One region of the Desulfuribacillus alkaliarsenatis genome, then DNA from elsewhere that is predicted to be linked to it. Evidence: a T-box and tRNA genes for the amino acid it is inferred to sense, from the RefSeq annotation. Region 1 holds a T-box; the other holds one or more tRNA genes.
What was found. A T-box is a leader RNA that pairs with one kind of tRNA and senses whether it is charged. The one in region 1 lies ahead of leuS (leucine--tRNA ligase), so its partner is inferred to be a tRNA-Leu.
Positions count from the first base shown of each region.

Region 2: it has a tRNA-Leu gene. The T-box ahead of leuS (leucine--tRNA ligase) is inferred to sense a tRNA for this amino acid. The anticodon was not compared.

Region 1 covers NZ_MIJE01000032.1:100,562-108,166, forward strand. Annotated here, with positions in the region: gene leuS (leucine--tRNA ligase) at 1-1,741, opposite strand, end outside; T-box leader at 1,832-2,076, opposite strand; gene BHF68_RS11245 (class I SAM-dependent DNA methyltransferase) at 2,122-2,880, opposite strand; gene rsfS (ribosome silencing factor) at 2,891-3,271, opposite strand; gene yqeK (bis(5'-nucleosyl)-tetraphosphatase (symmetrical) YqeK) at 3,275-3,865, opposite strand; gene nadD (nicotinate-nucleotide adenylyltransferase) at 3,852-4,445, opposite strand; gene yhbY (ribosome assembly RNA-binding protein YhbY) at 4,480-4,770, opposite strand; gene BHF68_RS11270 (shikimate dehydrogenase) at 4,822-5,661, opposite strand; gene yqeH (ribosome biogenesis GTPase YqeH) at 5,689-6,843, opposite strand; gene BHF68_RS11280 (YqeG family HAD IIIA-type phosphatase) at 6,831-7,343, opposite strand; gene BHF68_RS15395 (hypothetical protein) at 7,386-7,541, opposite strand.
Region 2 covers NZ_MIJE01000001.1:282,799-290,403, forward strand. Annotated here, with positions in the region: gene BHF68_RS01380 (Spo0B domain-containing protein) at 1-532, shown strand, start outside; gene obgE (GTPase ObgE) at 574-1,890, shown strand; tRNA gene BHF68_RS01390 (tRNA-Asp) at 2,058-2,134, shown strand; tRNA gene BHF68_RS01395 (tRNA-Ile) at 2,142-2,219, shown strand; tRNA gene BHF68_RS01400 (tRNA-Leu) at 2,277-2,365, shown strand; tRNA gene BHF68_RS01405 (tRNA-Val) at 2,375-2,450, shown strand; gene BHF68_RS01410 (lecithin retinol acyltransferase family protein) at 2,660-3,205, shown strand; gene BHF68_RS01415 (hypothetical protein) at 3,420-3,956, opposite strand; gene BHF68_RS01420 (RNA polymerase sigma factor) at 4,175-4,810, shown strand; gene BHF68_RS01425 (hypothetical protein) at 4,851-5,927, shown strand; gene BHF68_RS01430 (GNAT family N-acetyltransferase) at 5,940-6,956, shown strand; gene BHF68_RS01435 (B12-binding domain-containing radical SAM protein) at 6,994-7,605, shown strand, end outside.

The DNA of each region.
Region 1 (7,605 bases):
CTTTAATTACCATACCTTGAGTTAATAAACTGTTGAAGGGCTCCTTAAAATTAACTAACCCTGAATCATATAATACCTTTGTGAAAAACCTAGAGTATAGTAAATGTAAGACAGCGTGCTCAATTCCACCAATATATTCATTAACTGGTAGCCAGTTATTTGCTTTATCAGATGCAAACGGTAATTCCTTATTTTTTGGATCAGTATAGCGTAAATAATACCAAGACGAACAGATGAACGTATCCATCGTATCAGTTTCACGTTTTGCGGCTTTCCCGCAGGTCGGACATGTTGTATTTAGATAACTATCTGATGTTGCTAATGGAGATTTGCTTCCCTGCGATAAATTTACATCATCAGGTAACAAAACAGGTAACTTCTCATTAGGAACTGGTACAATACCACATTCATCACAATACACAATTGGTATTGGTGCCCCCCAATATCTTTGACGCGATACAAGCCAGTCACGTAATCGGTAAGATATTGTCGCCTTGCCTAGATTTTGTTTCTCTAAATAGCTAGCTATTTCCCTAATCGCTTGTGTGTTTTTTTGCCCGTTGAAGTCACCACTATTGATTAATGTTCCTTCACCAACATAAGCATCCACTAATTGCTGTTGTTCATCATAATTAGCTTCCTCTGGGTTATATGGAGCTATTACTTGTACAATTGGCAGATTATATTTTTTTGCAAACAGAAAATCGCGCTCGTCATGTCCCGGAACACCCATAACAGCCCCTGTACCGTATTCCATTAATACATAGTTTGCTACCCATATCGGTACCTGTTCCTTAGTTATTGGGTGTACAGCGTATTGACCTGTAAATATCCCAATTTTTTCTGAATCTACTGAAGTACGTTCAATCTCTGATTTTTTGCGAATCGATTCAACAAATTCGAAAATTTCCTGTTCCTTATCAGTTCCAGCTACTAATTGTTGCACATATGGATGTTCAGGTGCTAAGACCATATATGTTACACCGAATAATGTATCTGGACGGGTAGTAAAAACAGAAACCTGTTCGTTAATTGTTGGTAAGCCGAAAACGATTTCAGCACCTTCACTCTTACCTATCCAGTTACGCTGCATTGTTTTAACTTTTTCAGGCCAGCCATCAAGGGTATCTAAATCTTGTAATAGCTTTTCTGCATAATCAGTAATTTTGAAAAACCATTGTTCTAATTCCTTCTTAACAACCTCTGTTCCACATCTCCAGCAGCCACCGTTTTCTACCTGCTCATTGGCAAGTACAGTTACACAGTCAGGACACCAATTAACAGCAGCTTTCTTACGATAAGCTAAACCCTGATCATAAAAATGCAGAAACAGCCATTGTGTAAATTTATAGTAATCAGGAGCACAGGTTGTAACCTCGCGGCTCCAATCATAGCTTACGCCTAATTTCTTCTGTTGACTTCTCATATAATCAATATTATCAAAGGTCCATTTAGCAGGATGTAAATTATTCTTGATAGCAGCATTTTCGGCAGGCATACCAAATGCATCCCAACCCATAGGGTGTAGTACATTATAGCCTTTCATGCGCTTAAATCTTGCAATTACATCTCCGATTGAATATACACGCATATGTCCCATATGTAGCTTTCCTGATGGATATGGAAATTGCTCTAAACAATAGAAATTTGGCTTGTCCGTTATATCCTCAGTTTTAAACATATCTTTATCTTCCCATTGCTTTTGCCACTTAGTTTCTACTTCTGCTGGGTTGTATTGCATTTTATTAGTTACCTCCTAATATAAGTAAATATTTGTTCTCAAACTACAATATTGTAAAAAAATCAAAAACCTCTCACCCCAAGCTATATAGCTAGGGACGAGAGGTTATCACACGTGGTACCACCCTAATTAGCAACCTTAAAACATGTATGCTCACTCAAAGCTTTAACGCAGCTTAGACGATCGATACTACCATTTCATAGGCAAATGCTACCCTGAAATGCTCATAAAGATAACTTAAGGGTGAGTTCATTATATTTCGCCACTAACTTCCACCAACCGTTAGCTCTCTATTGGTCAAACATATAACTAATAGTCCCTGTCACTGTTTTTATTTCGATTAAAATCAGTGTTAGTATATGAAATTTCTATATGCTTTGTCAAGGGCTTACCTTTTTAACAACCCAAAAATATCTGTCTGTAGCCTCTTCTATATTTTTCTCTAAATTAAAATCTGCAAACTCCATTGATATTTCAAAGCCGTTTTTATTCAATAAGCCTCTTACATCCTCGATAGTATATCCTTTTTGGATATGATATTCATCATGACGAAGGTATTTATTCTTTTGTTCTTTGGTCATTAACGTTACATCATAATGCAATTCAGATAATTGTTTATCAAAATGATTATGCCAAATACAAATTACATCATCAGCTACCTCAAAATTTTTCAAATCGTGTAATTGATGTTCCATCTTCGCAAGTGCTAATAGGTCAAAAATAAATAAACCACCTGGTTTTAGATTGTTATATATCTTGTTGAAGGTCACATCTAAATCGGCTATTGATGGTAAATAGTTCATACTATCGCAAAAAGAGTAGCAAATATCCATTGGTTCTGGTAGCTGTAGCTGAGTCATGTCTTCAAGCAGATAATTAACTCTTCTGCGTATTGGCAAGCTAAGCTGCAATCGCTTTTCTTCAGCAATAGTTAGCATCTCGTCAGAAATATCTATGCCCCATATTTGATGCCCATTAGCCGCAAGCTTCATACAAAGTGTTCCAGTTCCACAGCCTATATCTGCAATTCTTAACGGCTTTTCTTCTATTGCCTTATCAAGCACCTTCAACCACTGCTCATATGGTGCATCCTTCATTAGAAAGTCATAAAAATTAGCAAATTCTCGATATATACCCATAAAACACTACCTATTTTTCTTCTAACAGGCTATCTAATGGTATTTGTCGTGCATCTGCCCAGATACGCTCTAAATTGTAAAATTCACGTTCTTCTTGGCGGAATACATGGACAATTATATCGCCATAATCAAGCAGCACCCATTTGCCCTCTTGTGTGCCCTCAATACCCTTTGCCATAATATTATGTTTTTGCTTCAGGGTGTCTTCAACATGGTCTGCTAATGACTTCACCTGTGTAACTGACCTACCAGTACAGACAATAAAGTAGTCCGCAATCACAGATAGGCCTTCTATATTTAGTACCACCATATCTTCGGCTTTTTTTTCATCTAATAATTTTGTTATCACTTCAACGGTTTGTAAGTTTTGTTCTTTAGCTTGTATTGTCATATTTTATGTTGCACTCCTTTTAGTTAAAAAATAATTTCGTGCGTCAACAGTAATTTCTGCGATTAAAAAGTGTTTTTTTAATAATTTTTCGATATTTAAGTTTAAAGCTAGGTACATAGCTTCATCCAGGTTTTTCCAGGTCATATTACGTACCTCTTCAACACCCGGGAACGAACGACTTGGCTCTATGTAGTCAGCTAAGAAAATAATTTTTTCGATATCAGACATCATTTTCCTACCAGTGGTATGGTAACAAACTGCGTCAAATATTTCCTTACCAAAGGGATAAGATTGTACTAAGTAGGCACCCACTGGAGCATGCCAGATTGCTGGTGCCATGGCTAAAATATCTTTTCTACCGTGGTCTGTGAGAATATTGCGCATTTTTTCCTTTGGAAGTTCTTTGGCGTAGTCATGGAACAATGCAGCCAGCATTACTTTTTCAATTGACTGGTTATAGTGTTTTGCTAAGTCTTTAGCAACAACAATTACACGTTTAGTGTGTTCAAATCGTTGGAAAGATAATGCTTTGGAAACCTCAGATAATAACTGTTCCCATTTTTCGTCTGTAATCCATTCTTTACATATGTCCATATAAACGATTCTCCTTAATATATTGCCACGCCTCAGAAGTAACTATATAATTGACCGATTCTCCATTAGCAATCCGATTGCGTATTGTCGTTGACGATAAACTTATTATAGGTGTATCAACGTATACAATCGAGTCCTTATATTTTACACACTTTGCATCTTTAAGGCTTATTTCACCACCACGATTAAAGCCTACGATTTGACTATTATTGATAATATTATCTACGTACTTCCAGTTCTCTAAGTCATATATTGTGTCTGCACCTAATAATAAAAATAATTTAGCATCTGGATTTTGCTGCTTAATCCTTTCAATCGTGTACCATGTATAAGATACAGGTTCTTGTGATACTAATTCTATATCAGAGACCTCAAAATACGGGTTGCTTTTAATACTTAAAGCAAGCATGTTTAGACGGTGCCTAGGGTCAGTGATGCTCTTTCCCTGTTTGTGGGGTGGAGTTTTAGCAGGCACAAACAATATTTTATCAAGTTTTAACGCGTTACGAATCCAATCAGCGCATATTAAGTGGCCAATATGTACGGGATCAAACGTCCCACCATATATTCCTATCCTCACAAATTAAACCGTCCTTTTATTGATAATAATTTTATTATGGCAATTCAATTTTTTTCTTCTCAGCAGATTCCTTATACAAAATAATCGTACTACCAATGATTTGCACAATCTCTGAATCAGTATGCTTTGCAACATATTCTGCTACCTGCTGTTTTTCTTCTAAGCAATTTTTCAACACACTAATTTTTATCAATTCGCGAGCCTCTAATGCCTCTGAGATACTCTTATAAAGATTACTATTAGCTCCACCCTTTCCAACTTGAAAAATTGGTTCAAGTGGGTTTGCTAATGAGCGTAAGTGACGTTTTTGTTTTCCAGTAAGCATATCTAAATCCTCCATCTTAAAACATATAATTTTTTATTGATTTTACCTGATTTATTGACTTGACTTGTTTTGTAAATGACTGTGTACTAATTGGTACATTTCTTTAGTTGGCGGCTCTTGGCCTGTCCATTTCTCAAATGCTAACGCACCTTGGTGTATAAACATACCTAATCCTCTATGAATTCTACACCCTACTTTTTGCGCTTCTAATAAGAGCTTTGTGTTTAATGGGTTATATACAATATCGCTTATAATTTGTTCACTATGTAGAAGACTAGCTGCAATTGGAGTGTGCTCAGTGTTTGGGTGCATTCCAATTGGGGTCGTATTTACAACTATGTCAAAGTCTTTTAAATCATTTTCTTCATTGAGTTGACTTGTTTTTATATTACCAATATTTATTAAATCATTGGCTATTTTCTGTGCTTTGGCTGCATTTCTTCCTAAGATAGTGATATCTGTAGATCCATTTACAATTAAAGCGTATACAATACCCCGTGCAGCCCCTCCTGAACCTATTATAGCCACCCGTTTGTCAGCGACTCGTATTTGTAGTTCTTGCTCTAATGATTTGACATAGCCTAATCCATCGGTATTATATCCTTTAAGAATACCATTTTCATTCACAATAGTATTCACAGCACCGATAAGCTTAGCTGATTCATCTAAAGCATCTAAGTAAGGGATTACAGATTCTTTATACGGAATAGTCACATTAACGCCTGTCATATCTAATGCCCTTATAGCCAATACAGCATTTTGTAGCTGCTCTGGCTTGATATCAAAGCTTTGATAATGGAATGACAAGCCCAATTTATTGAATGCAAAATTGTGCATCAAAGGTGACAGACTATGACCTACTGGATGCCCATATAAACCAACTAATCTCATGCTATTATCTCCATTCACATCTAATACTTATATAAGTGCTGTCCTCGTTCTAACCTCTGCAGCTTCTGGTACATATAATCTTAATTTTGACTTATAGCCCTTAAGTGTAATCCAACCTAAGCCTGCAATCACAACATCTATTTCCTGATAAACAGGGATATCTAGTTCAATAATTTTATTGAGTGAAAAATCCTGCGCACAATCAGCACATGGCGGTGTTAGTAAATCTTTGTTATGTGTTTGATATAAATCGTCAGCATTATCAAGTTTTGTTCTATGAACATTAAGCTCATTAGACACATAACACACAAATGGTTGTTTATCTCCTTCAAGGTAATCAAACCTAGCTAAACCTCCAAGAAATAGCGTTTGCTTACTGTTTAATTGATATATTCTTGGATTTATGCGTTTGGCTGGTATCACAGCTTGTAAGCATTTGGGGCATATTTGCTCCGTCAACCGCTCATGCTTTATAATTCCAGGAGTATCATAAATCGCATACTCACTAGACAACGGAATTTTCAGTGTCTCTACAGTAGTACCAGAGTATACAGAAGTAGTGATCTCTGGTATGTCAAACATTTTCACTTGCTCGGCCTGTCCTATTAATATGGGGACTAGACGATTTAGCAATGTTGATTTCCCTACATTTGTTGCTCCAATAACATAGATATTCTTATTAACATAATGCTTCAATACAGCATTAGCAAGATTGTCTAAATCCCAACGCTTTAATGCACTTACTAGAAACACCTTTTCTACTTGCAAGCCTTTTTGTACTAATTCATCACTTACCCATAATCTGATTCTTTCTGCATTGATATCTCTTGGTAATACGTCAGCTTTGTTGATTACTACATATATTGGAAATTCCGCAAGGTATTCAGGTACTTGACTAAGCCATGAGCCCTCAAAGTCAAAAATATCAATTACATATAAGATTGCCGCTGAACTATCTTTAGAAACTTGTCTTAAAATATTAATAAACTTTGTTTCATCTAATGTTACCTGTAATATTTCGTTATAATGCTTTATTCGATGGCAGCGCTTACAAATAAGCTTTTTTTGTTCATTATTTTTTAATTTCTTTTCAGGAACATACCCTGGTAAATTTTCAGTTTGGGATTGTAATGTAGCTCCACAGCCATAGCATTTAATATTTGCCTCCGTTAGCGAGTCCATGATATTAACCCCTTCTTAAATAAATGGCGAACTATTCTCTTTTCAATCCGTCGATTAAATTTCGTCATTAAAAATTCCTTCTCACCTATTGGGTCGACCAGTATTGTATACATACCCATACGGTTACCACCTAAAACATCAGTCAAAACCTGGTCACCAATAACAGCAGTTTTGTTTGCTGGCAATTGCAGCATCTTCAAACCCGTAACAAAACCTTTTTTCAAAGGCTTTCTAGCTTTATGAATAAATGACACATTCATTGGGTCAGCAAATTCTTTAACTCGTATTTCGTTATTATTTGATATTATAACTACCTTAATGCCTTCATCATTTAGCTCTTTGAACCACTGTATAACCTCTTGCGTCGTAGCTGGCTCATCCCATCTAACTAATGTATTGTCAAGATCCGTAAGCACGCCTTCAATGCCACGTTTTTTTAAATCCTTTGGTTTTATCTGATGAATATTCGTTACATATAAATCTGGTATAAATTTTTTCAATAAAGACAATCTGCTCACCCCAAAGTTTTCAATAAAAATATCTTAATCCTTATTTTCTCCTAAATATTTAGCAATTAACAAAAACGTAACTACAATAAATAGCACATCAAGAATTGGTTGCAGCCCAGTCCCAAACGGCCACTCCCTAGTAATTAGATGTACGACTGCAAATATAACAAATAAAATATTTGATAGCATAGTTCCTCCAATTTATAGAAGAAACACACCAGCATGCAATAATACTATGCTAGGTGTGCATAAT
Region 2 (7,605 bases), on a different contig from region 1:
GACAGAACTACGTCATGATATGGTTAATCATATACAAGTTATTCATGCCTATGCCAAACTAGAAAAAACGGAAAAGATTATTGATTACATTGAGGCAATAGCGCGAGAATATCAAATGCAAAGCCGCTTATCGAATTTAGGTAATGATCGGTTAAGTGCAAATCTTATTGCAATGACTATGCGCTTTCCTGAATTGAAATTTGATTTCTATAGTAGCAGTCGACGTATACATTTATTAGAATATACAAAACGTAATGAAGAAGAATTATTAGCAATAATATTAAGTACGATTACAAGCCTAGCGGCTCAGGAGCAGGGGTTAAACCATATTCAGATTGTTATGTCAGTCGATAATGTTACAAAGCCCAAGGTTCCAAAAATAATATTCTCGCTTTATGGCGAGGAGCTAGCGGAAGACAACAAAGCAGTAAGTTGCTTGAAAAAACGTCTAGAGAAGTATAATGTGGAACTAAGACAGCATCACCAGGATTCAGAGGTCTTTGAATGGGAGCTGCTGTTCTACAATAGCTAATAATCAGAAATGAGAATGATTTATACATATGAGGTGGAAACATGTTTGTAGATAAGGTAAAAATATATGTCAAAGGTGGCGACGGCGGTAATGGTATGGTCGCCTTTCGTCGTGAGCCCTTTGTGCCTGATGGAGGCCCTGCAGGTGGTGACGGCGGTAAGGGTGGAGACCTTATATTTGAAGTGGATGAAGGGTTACGCACACTTGTCGACTTCCGATACAAGAAGCATTTCCGTGCGCCTAAGGGTGAAAACGGAAGAACTAAGAATCAGCATGGTGCTAAAGGGGACAACCTTATAGTGCGTGTTCCGCCAGGTACTGTGGTGGTAAATGAAGCGACTGGTGCAGTTATAGCGGACTTGGTGAGCCACGGAGATCAAGCAACTATTGCTAAAGGTGGTCGTGGAGGACGTGGAAATACCCGTTTTGCTAACTCTCGTCACAAAGCGCCTGATATAGCTGAAAAGGGCGAGCCTGGTGAAGAGTTTGAAATTATTTTAGAGCTGAAGCTATTAGCTGATGTTGGTCTGGTAGGGTTCCCGTCCGTTGGGAAATCGACAATGCTGTCTGTAGTATCAGCAGCTAAACCGAAAATCGCTGAATACCATTTCACTACCTTGCAACCAAATATCGGGGTCGTTAAGGTTGACGAAGAGGATAGCTTTGTCATGGCTGACTTGCCTGGACTTATCGAAGGGGCACATGAAGGAGTTGGACTCGGACATCAATTCTTACGACATATTGAGCGTACCCGAGTGATTGTTCATGTGATTGATATGGCTGCTGTCGATGGCAGAGATCCGTTTAAAGACTTTATGCAAATCAATGCAGAGCTTGAGCTTTATAATCCAAAGCTAATGGAGCGTCCGCAGCTTATCGTCGCCAATAAAATGGATATCCCAGACGCTGCAGATAACTTACAGATATTTAAAGAAGAGCTAGAGGAACAATATAAGCAGGAAGGCAAAAGCCTTGAAGATATAAAAATCTATGAATTATCGGCCTTAACCCGCAAAGGTCTAGATCCACTACTTAGAGATATATCGACTCTACTTAGAGAACTGCCTAATATTCTGCTTTATGAAGATATTGGCGAAGAAACAGAGGATTACAAAATCTATCGTGCAGAAGCAGAGGAAAAACCGTTTACCATTCGTAAAGATAACGAAACCTTTGTCGTTGAAGGTGAGCGCCTAGAGAAGCTTGTAGTCATGACAGACTTTAGTCGTGAGGATAGCGTCACCCGCTTCGCCCGTATATTAAAAGGCATCGGTGTTGATGCTGCACTACGTGAAGCAGGCGCTAAAGAAGGCGATACGATCCGCATCGTAGAGATGGAATTCGATTTTGTAGATTAGGATATAAAAGTGAAAGTTAGAAAGCTTAAAGTTGGAAAGTTATTATTGGAGTGGACATGTTGGAAAAAATAACATGTCCACTTTTTGAAAAAACTTGTCTAGAAATATTGACTTGAGAGAATATATATGTTATTCTATTAAATGTCGCTGGAATTTTGCGACTGAGTGGAGCTGTGGTGTAGAGGCCTAACATGCCTGCCTGTCACGCAGGAGATCGCGGGTTCGAATCCCGTCAGCTCCGCCACTTTAAAGGGCCTATAGCTCAGTCCGGTCAGAGCAACCGGCTCATAACCGGTTGGTCCCAGGTTCGAATCCTGGTGGGCCCACCAACCAAATTAAATAGCAAGTCATTGCTAAAGAGCTTGGCATTTGCCAAGCTTCATTTAGCCGGGGTGGTGGAATTGGCAGACACACAGGACTTAAAATCCTGCGAGGCTCAAATCTCGTACCGGTTCAAGTCCGGTCCTCGGCACCAACTTAATATGGGCGCATAGCTCAGCTGGGAGAGCACTACCTCGACAAGGTAGGGGTCAGCGGTTCGAGCCCGTTTGCGCCCACCATACAACAGTCAAAACAACCCTTGATATTCAAGGGTTGTTTTGCTGTGAAAATTTTTAAATACAGGGATTCGATTCGTTTGCAAACAAGATATTTATTAAAGGAGAATGAATTAAATGGCTCAATTTTTTATTAGCAAATACGTGGCTTTGTACTAAATAAAATGATATGAAATATATTCTAACAAGCAAATAATTAATGGGGTGAGTATGTGGGCTTATATAACTTTATTAGAAATAATATTGGGAAACCAATTAACAATTCATTACAGAAAGGTGTAGAGAAAATTGCATATGGGATAAATGAAGATTTAGGTAAAGCGGTTGGAAATGTACACAAAATAAGTAACAAGGCAAGTGATGTAATAGATAACACTGTAGGCACAATAGGTAACTCTATAAAAAGTAACAATATTAATAAGTTTATAGATAGTAATTTTAATGAACCTGATACTTTCGTAGATGGGGATCATATATATGTTTATTTAAAATCTTTTGGTGTTGATTTTACTCATCATGGAATTTATGTAGGAAGCAATAATGTAATCCACTATTCGAAAAATAGAGTTGAATTGGTATCTGTTTCAGAGTTTTCAGAAGGAAATAAGATACATAGATTAAGTAAATATAGTAGCCCTATCTCTTATTCTGAAGCAGAAATTGTGAGGCGCGCCTATAAGAGATTGGGAGAGGTTAGCTATAATATTATCTTTAATAATTGTGAGAACTTTGCTAGATGGTGTAGATCTGGAGATTAGACTCCATATAAAGCTACAGGAAACGAGACAAGTATAATTGTATATTCCGTTCGTAAGTTGTAAGTGCGTTAATTTGTAAGGAGTTAATCGTGATCCGTTTGGCTAAGTTATCCAAATGATCAAATGTAATAGTATGCATTTGATACGCTCAAATGACTACTAAAAGCGGTGTCTACAATTTCCTGTGGCTTTAGATAGAGCCGATACATAGGTTTTAGTAACCCATGTATCGGTCTGCATCAAAGTTAATCGTGATTGAGTGGTTAGCAGCATCAATCATAGAAGACAGCTTATTTGCTTTTCTTGTCAGTTTGACGGATTCGTTGCGAACAGTGTCAGGGTCATAAAGAGTTTTCTCTTGAATAGAAGATTTGGACAGGTTAATTCCGTAGCTATCTCTATGAACGGACACCTTTTTCTTCTTACTATACATTAATAACTCATTAGCTTCTTGGCGTAGATATTGAGCTAGCATAATCGCTTCGTGGATAGAGAGTTTTTCATCGCTCCAATCGACAGTGTTTTGTAAATTTGCTAGGGCAATCTTGTTTTCTAGCATTCTCAAATCTTGAGCTACTTGTTCTATTTCCTCAGTTACCTGTTCAAAGTTACGTGATGGTAGTTCGTAGTCATCCCCTTTTTCATAGATAACAGTCGCCACTTGATTTCGTTCAGACTGCAAATCTGCAATTGTATTTTTAATACTTGCTCGTAATGGCAATGCCTCTGCTAACGTGATTGCATCTTCCATGTTTATGCCCCCTATATCAATCCATTGTTGTATTTGCTGTTCTCGTTGTTATACGTAGAAGGGAAAAATTAGTTAACCATCAAATCAATTAAAATTGGAATTTTTTTTGCAGAAAAAGTATTGATTCTTGATAATAATTATGATAATTTAGTTAAACGATTTGTTTCAAGTATATTCCATATGATTTTTTCAAAATCCATTTAGGAGGTTGATATCATATGAAAAATTTGATTAAGCAATACAACCAAACTACCAACCGAGAAATTAAGAACAGCTTATTCCAGTTGATTTTCACAAATGTCGAAAAAATATTCATTAGCCTGTGTATGAAGAGTAACGTTGCATCCCATAGCTTTGATGATGTTCGTCAGGAGGTTATGGAGAAGCTATGGCGCGTATTACCTTCCTATGATGCAGACAGAGCAAATTTCACCACGTTCTTCTACCGTGTTGCAGATAATGTAATCAAGGACTACCAGCGCCTGCAAAATAGACGAAACATGTTTATAACACACATAGAGCAGTTTGAGCAAGGTGAATTAGCCGTAGGCGCGGTGTGTGAAGAGTACAATGAGTTTGAATTTGCCAAATCCTTCGGAGCAATCCGAACAATTACACCAAGCGAGAAAGAGATAGCCATTCTGCTGATGCAGGGCTACAGTAAGTCAGACATCGCTGAGATGCGTGGGACCTCAAAGGCAGCAGTCACCAAGGCATGCCAAAAAATTAGAATAAAATATATGCAAGACCAAGAGTTGGCCCAGGCCGACTCTTCTTTTTTGTTTTTGGTTTTTTTTCGAATGCAGCTTAACAATTATTTCGAGCTATCTATTTTAGGGGAAAAACAGTTATAATAGTATGATACACAAGCCAGTTTTCTTATGAGGTGTAGCAATGGAGATAAAAGTTGTTGACAAAAAAATGATCGGCCAATATTTGAATTTATATAAGGAAGTATATAAAGACAATAGTTATTATAGAGATAATACGAGCTCAGTTCTAAAGGGGATTCTTTCTGGAGCTGCGACTATTTGCAAAAGCAGTAGGATTACACCTATAGTCATTGTTGATTCTGGAAAAGTAGTAGCGGCCTGTACTTTTGCAGTAGTAGATAGAATGGCTGATACATTACAATTAACATTTTTCGAGGCTTTACCTAATCACCAAGTAGCTATCGACAAAATGATAGACTACGGCAGGAAACTAGCACAAGAATACGGCATCAGTAAAATATTAGTCGGTCTTGATTTTCATGTGAATTATGGTTTAGGATTGTTGGCAAACTGCTACGACAAGTTACAAAGCTTCGGAAGTTCCTATAACCCACCCTACTATATAGAGTATTTTCAAAAGCACGCAAATGAAGAAACAAGACTTGTAAATTATATAGGGAAAATGGATGTGTTTGACTCTGATAAGAACGTTAAACTCCGTGAACGCATTCACAATTTATACAAGGTTAGGAAGGCAGACTTCAAAAACTTAAAAAAAGATGTAGCGATTTATACATCTTTAAATAATCAAGCATTTCGCAATCATAAATTTTACTATGAAAGGCGTTTGGAAGAAGACTTAGAACTCTTTAAAGATTTCAAATGGCTATTAAAAGAAGAAAATCTGCTAATATTAGAACATCAAGGCATTCCGATTGGATTTATGCTCTGGTATCCCGATTTTAACGAACTTATTAATCCTGGTGAATCTGTAGGAGTCAAGACAGTTCTTAAGAATATATTATTTTCAGAAACAATACAGAAGTTCAAGTTAGTAGAGATTGGCGTATTGCCAGCTTATCAGAAAAAAGGCGCCGTCCTGGCATTGTTTGATGAATGCCGTAAACTTGTCGGAAACCGCTTCCGGTTATGTGAATCAGGATGGGTATTAGAAGAAAACATAGACTCCCGGGGATTCGGATTCCGTTGGGGTGATCAGGAGTACAAGCAGTTCAAAGTATTTACAATTAATGTATAGGAAGGCATTGCTATGTTTAAAGTATACCAAAACGCCAACCAACTACCTGAAGCATGGGATGAAATTGTCGCTGGGAGTGTCCAGATCGATAAATATTTTCTAAAAAGACAAACCCTGGTATCCCTAGAACAGCTTAACCCATGTGGACAGAAATACCACATTGATTTGGAGCGTAAAGCTGTGTTTGTGACTTACCAGCACAAGCTAGACCTGTTTACATTTACACCACACCTTTCTTTAAAGGTTCCTGTGACAATTGTCGGATTGCCACTTTCTGTAGCAAAACCTGGGTATGCTTATAAAGAGCTACAGACAGCAGAAATGAAAACTATGGGCATGCAAGCAATTGTGGAAGCTGCAAAGAAGGTTAAAGGTTTTACAATTATCTTAAATGCCGACAGACTCAATACATCTATGGCACAAGGGCGTACCTTAGCATCTTGCATACTAGAAAATCGCTGGCAATCCTTTAATCACTACTTATCAGACATGAGAAGCCATTATCGATATAGAGTCAAAAAAGCATTAGAAAAAGGATCAGCCATTGATATTCGAGAGCTAACGGATAATAGGGAATTTACAATAGATATGTATCGATTGTATGAGGATGTTTACCAGCGTTCCGATAACAAGCTGGAGAAGCAATCTATTGAGTTTTTTCAGCAATTTCCAGCGAAAATTATTACGTTTTCTGTAACAAATAAAGTTGTAGCATTTGTCCAAGTAGTTAAGGCTGATCAAGAGTTAACTTTTATATTTGGGGGAATTAACTACAGCTTGATTGAAACCTACGACCTTTATCTCAATATGATATTACAGATTGTCCGAATCGGCATCGAACTAGGAGTAAAGCGCTTAGATTTCGGGCAAACGACAGAGGAAACGAAACTAAAAATTGGGGCAAAGCTACAACCAAAGCTAATATATGCGCATCATAGCAATCCGATAATGAACTTCCTTATTAGCAAAGGAATCGGCGCACTTTCTTACAAAGATTACGCAATTAAACATAACGTATTCAAGACATAATCATGGAAAACTCAAGAAAACTGGAGGGGGTTTGAAAATGAGAGTATTATTAGTCAAATGTCATAGGAAGACGTTGTTCTCTCATTTTGAACCGATTGTAACAGAGCCCCTTGAATTGGAGTATTTGTCCAGTCTGTTAACAGAGTTAGATATAGAGCACAGGATTTATGATGCTTTACTAGAGGGCGGGACATTCCAAAGCATAGTACACCAGTACAATCCTGACGTCGTTGCCTTATCGGGGTATGTAACAGCCGTTGGGACTATATTAGATAATGCACGATTTATTAAAGCATTGAACCGTGATATAAAAGTGATTGTTGGCGGCGTACATGCAGAAATTAACTACCAAGATTTTTTTATAGATAGTATTGATTATATTGTACATTCCAATCAGATTAATGCGTTTGCAGAACTTATCAAGACTGCTTTTAGCAAGGACACAGCACATCAGATTGGGGGAATAGCTTTTCATAATGGTCAGCAATGGCAAGTAAATGAAAAGAAGCAAACTGATTTAAGCTGTCTAGCCCTACCAAATAGAGCATACTTAGAAACCTATAAGCAAAAAACAAAATATATGCAATATAGTCCCGTAGCCTTAGTACAAACTGCTATGTCCTGTCCCTTTAAGTGCAAGTTCTGTTAT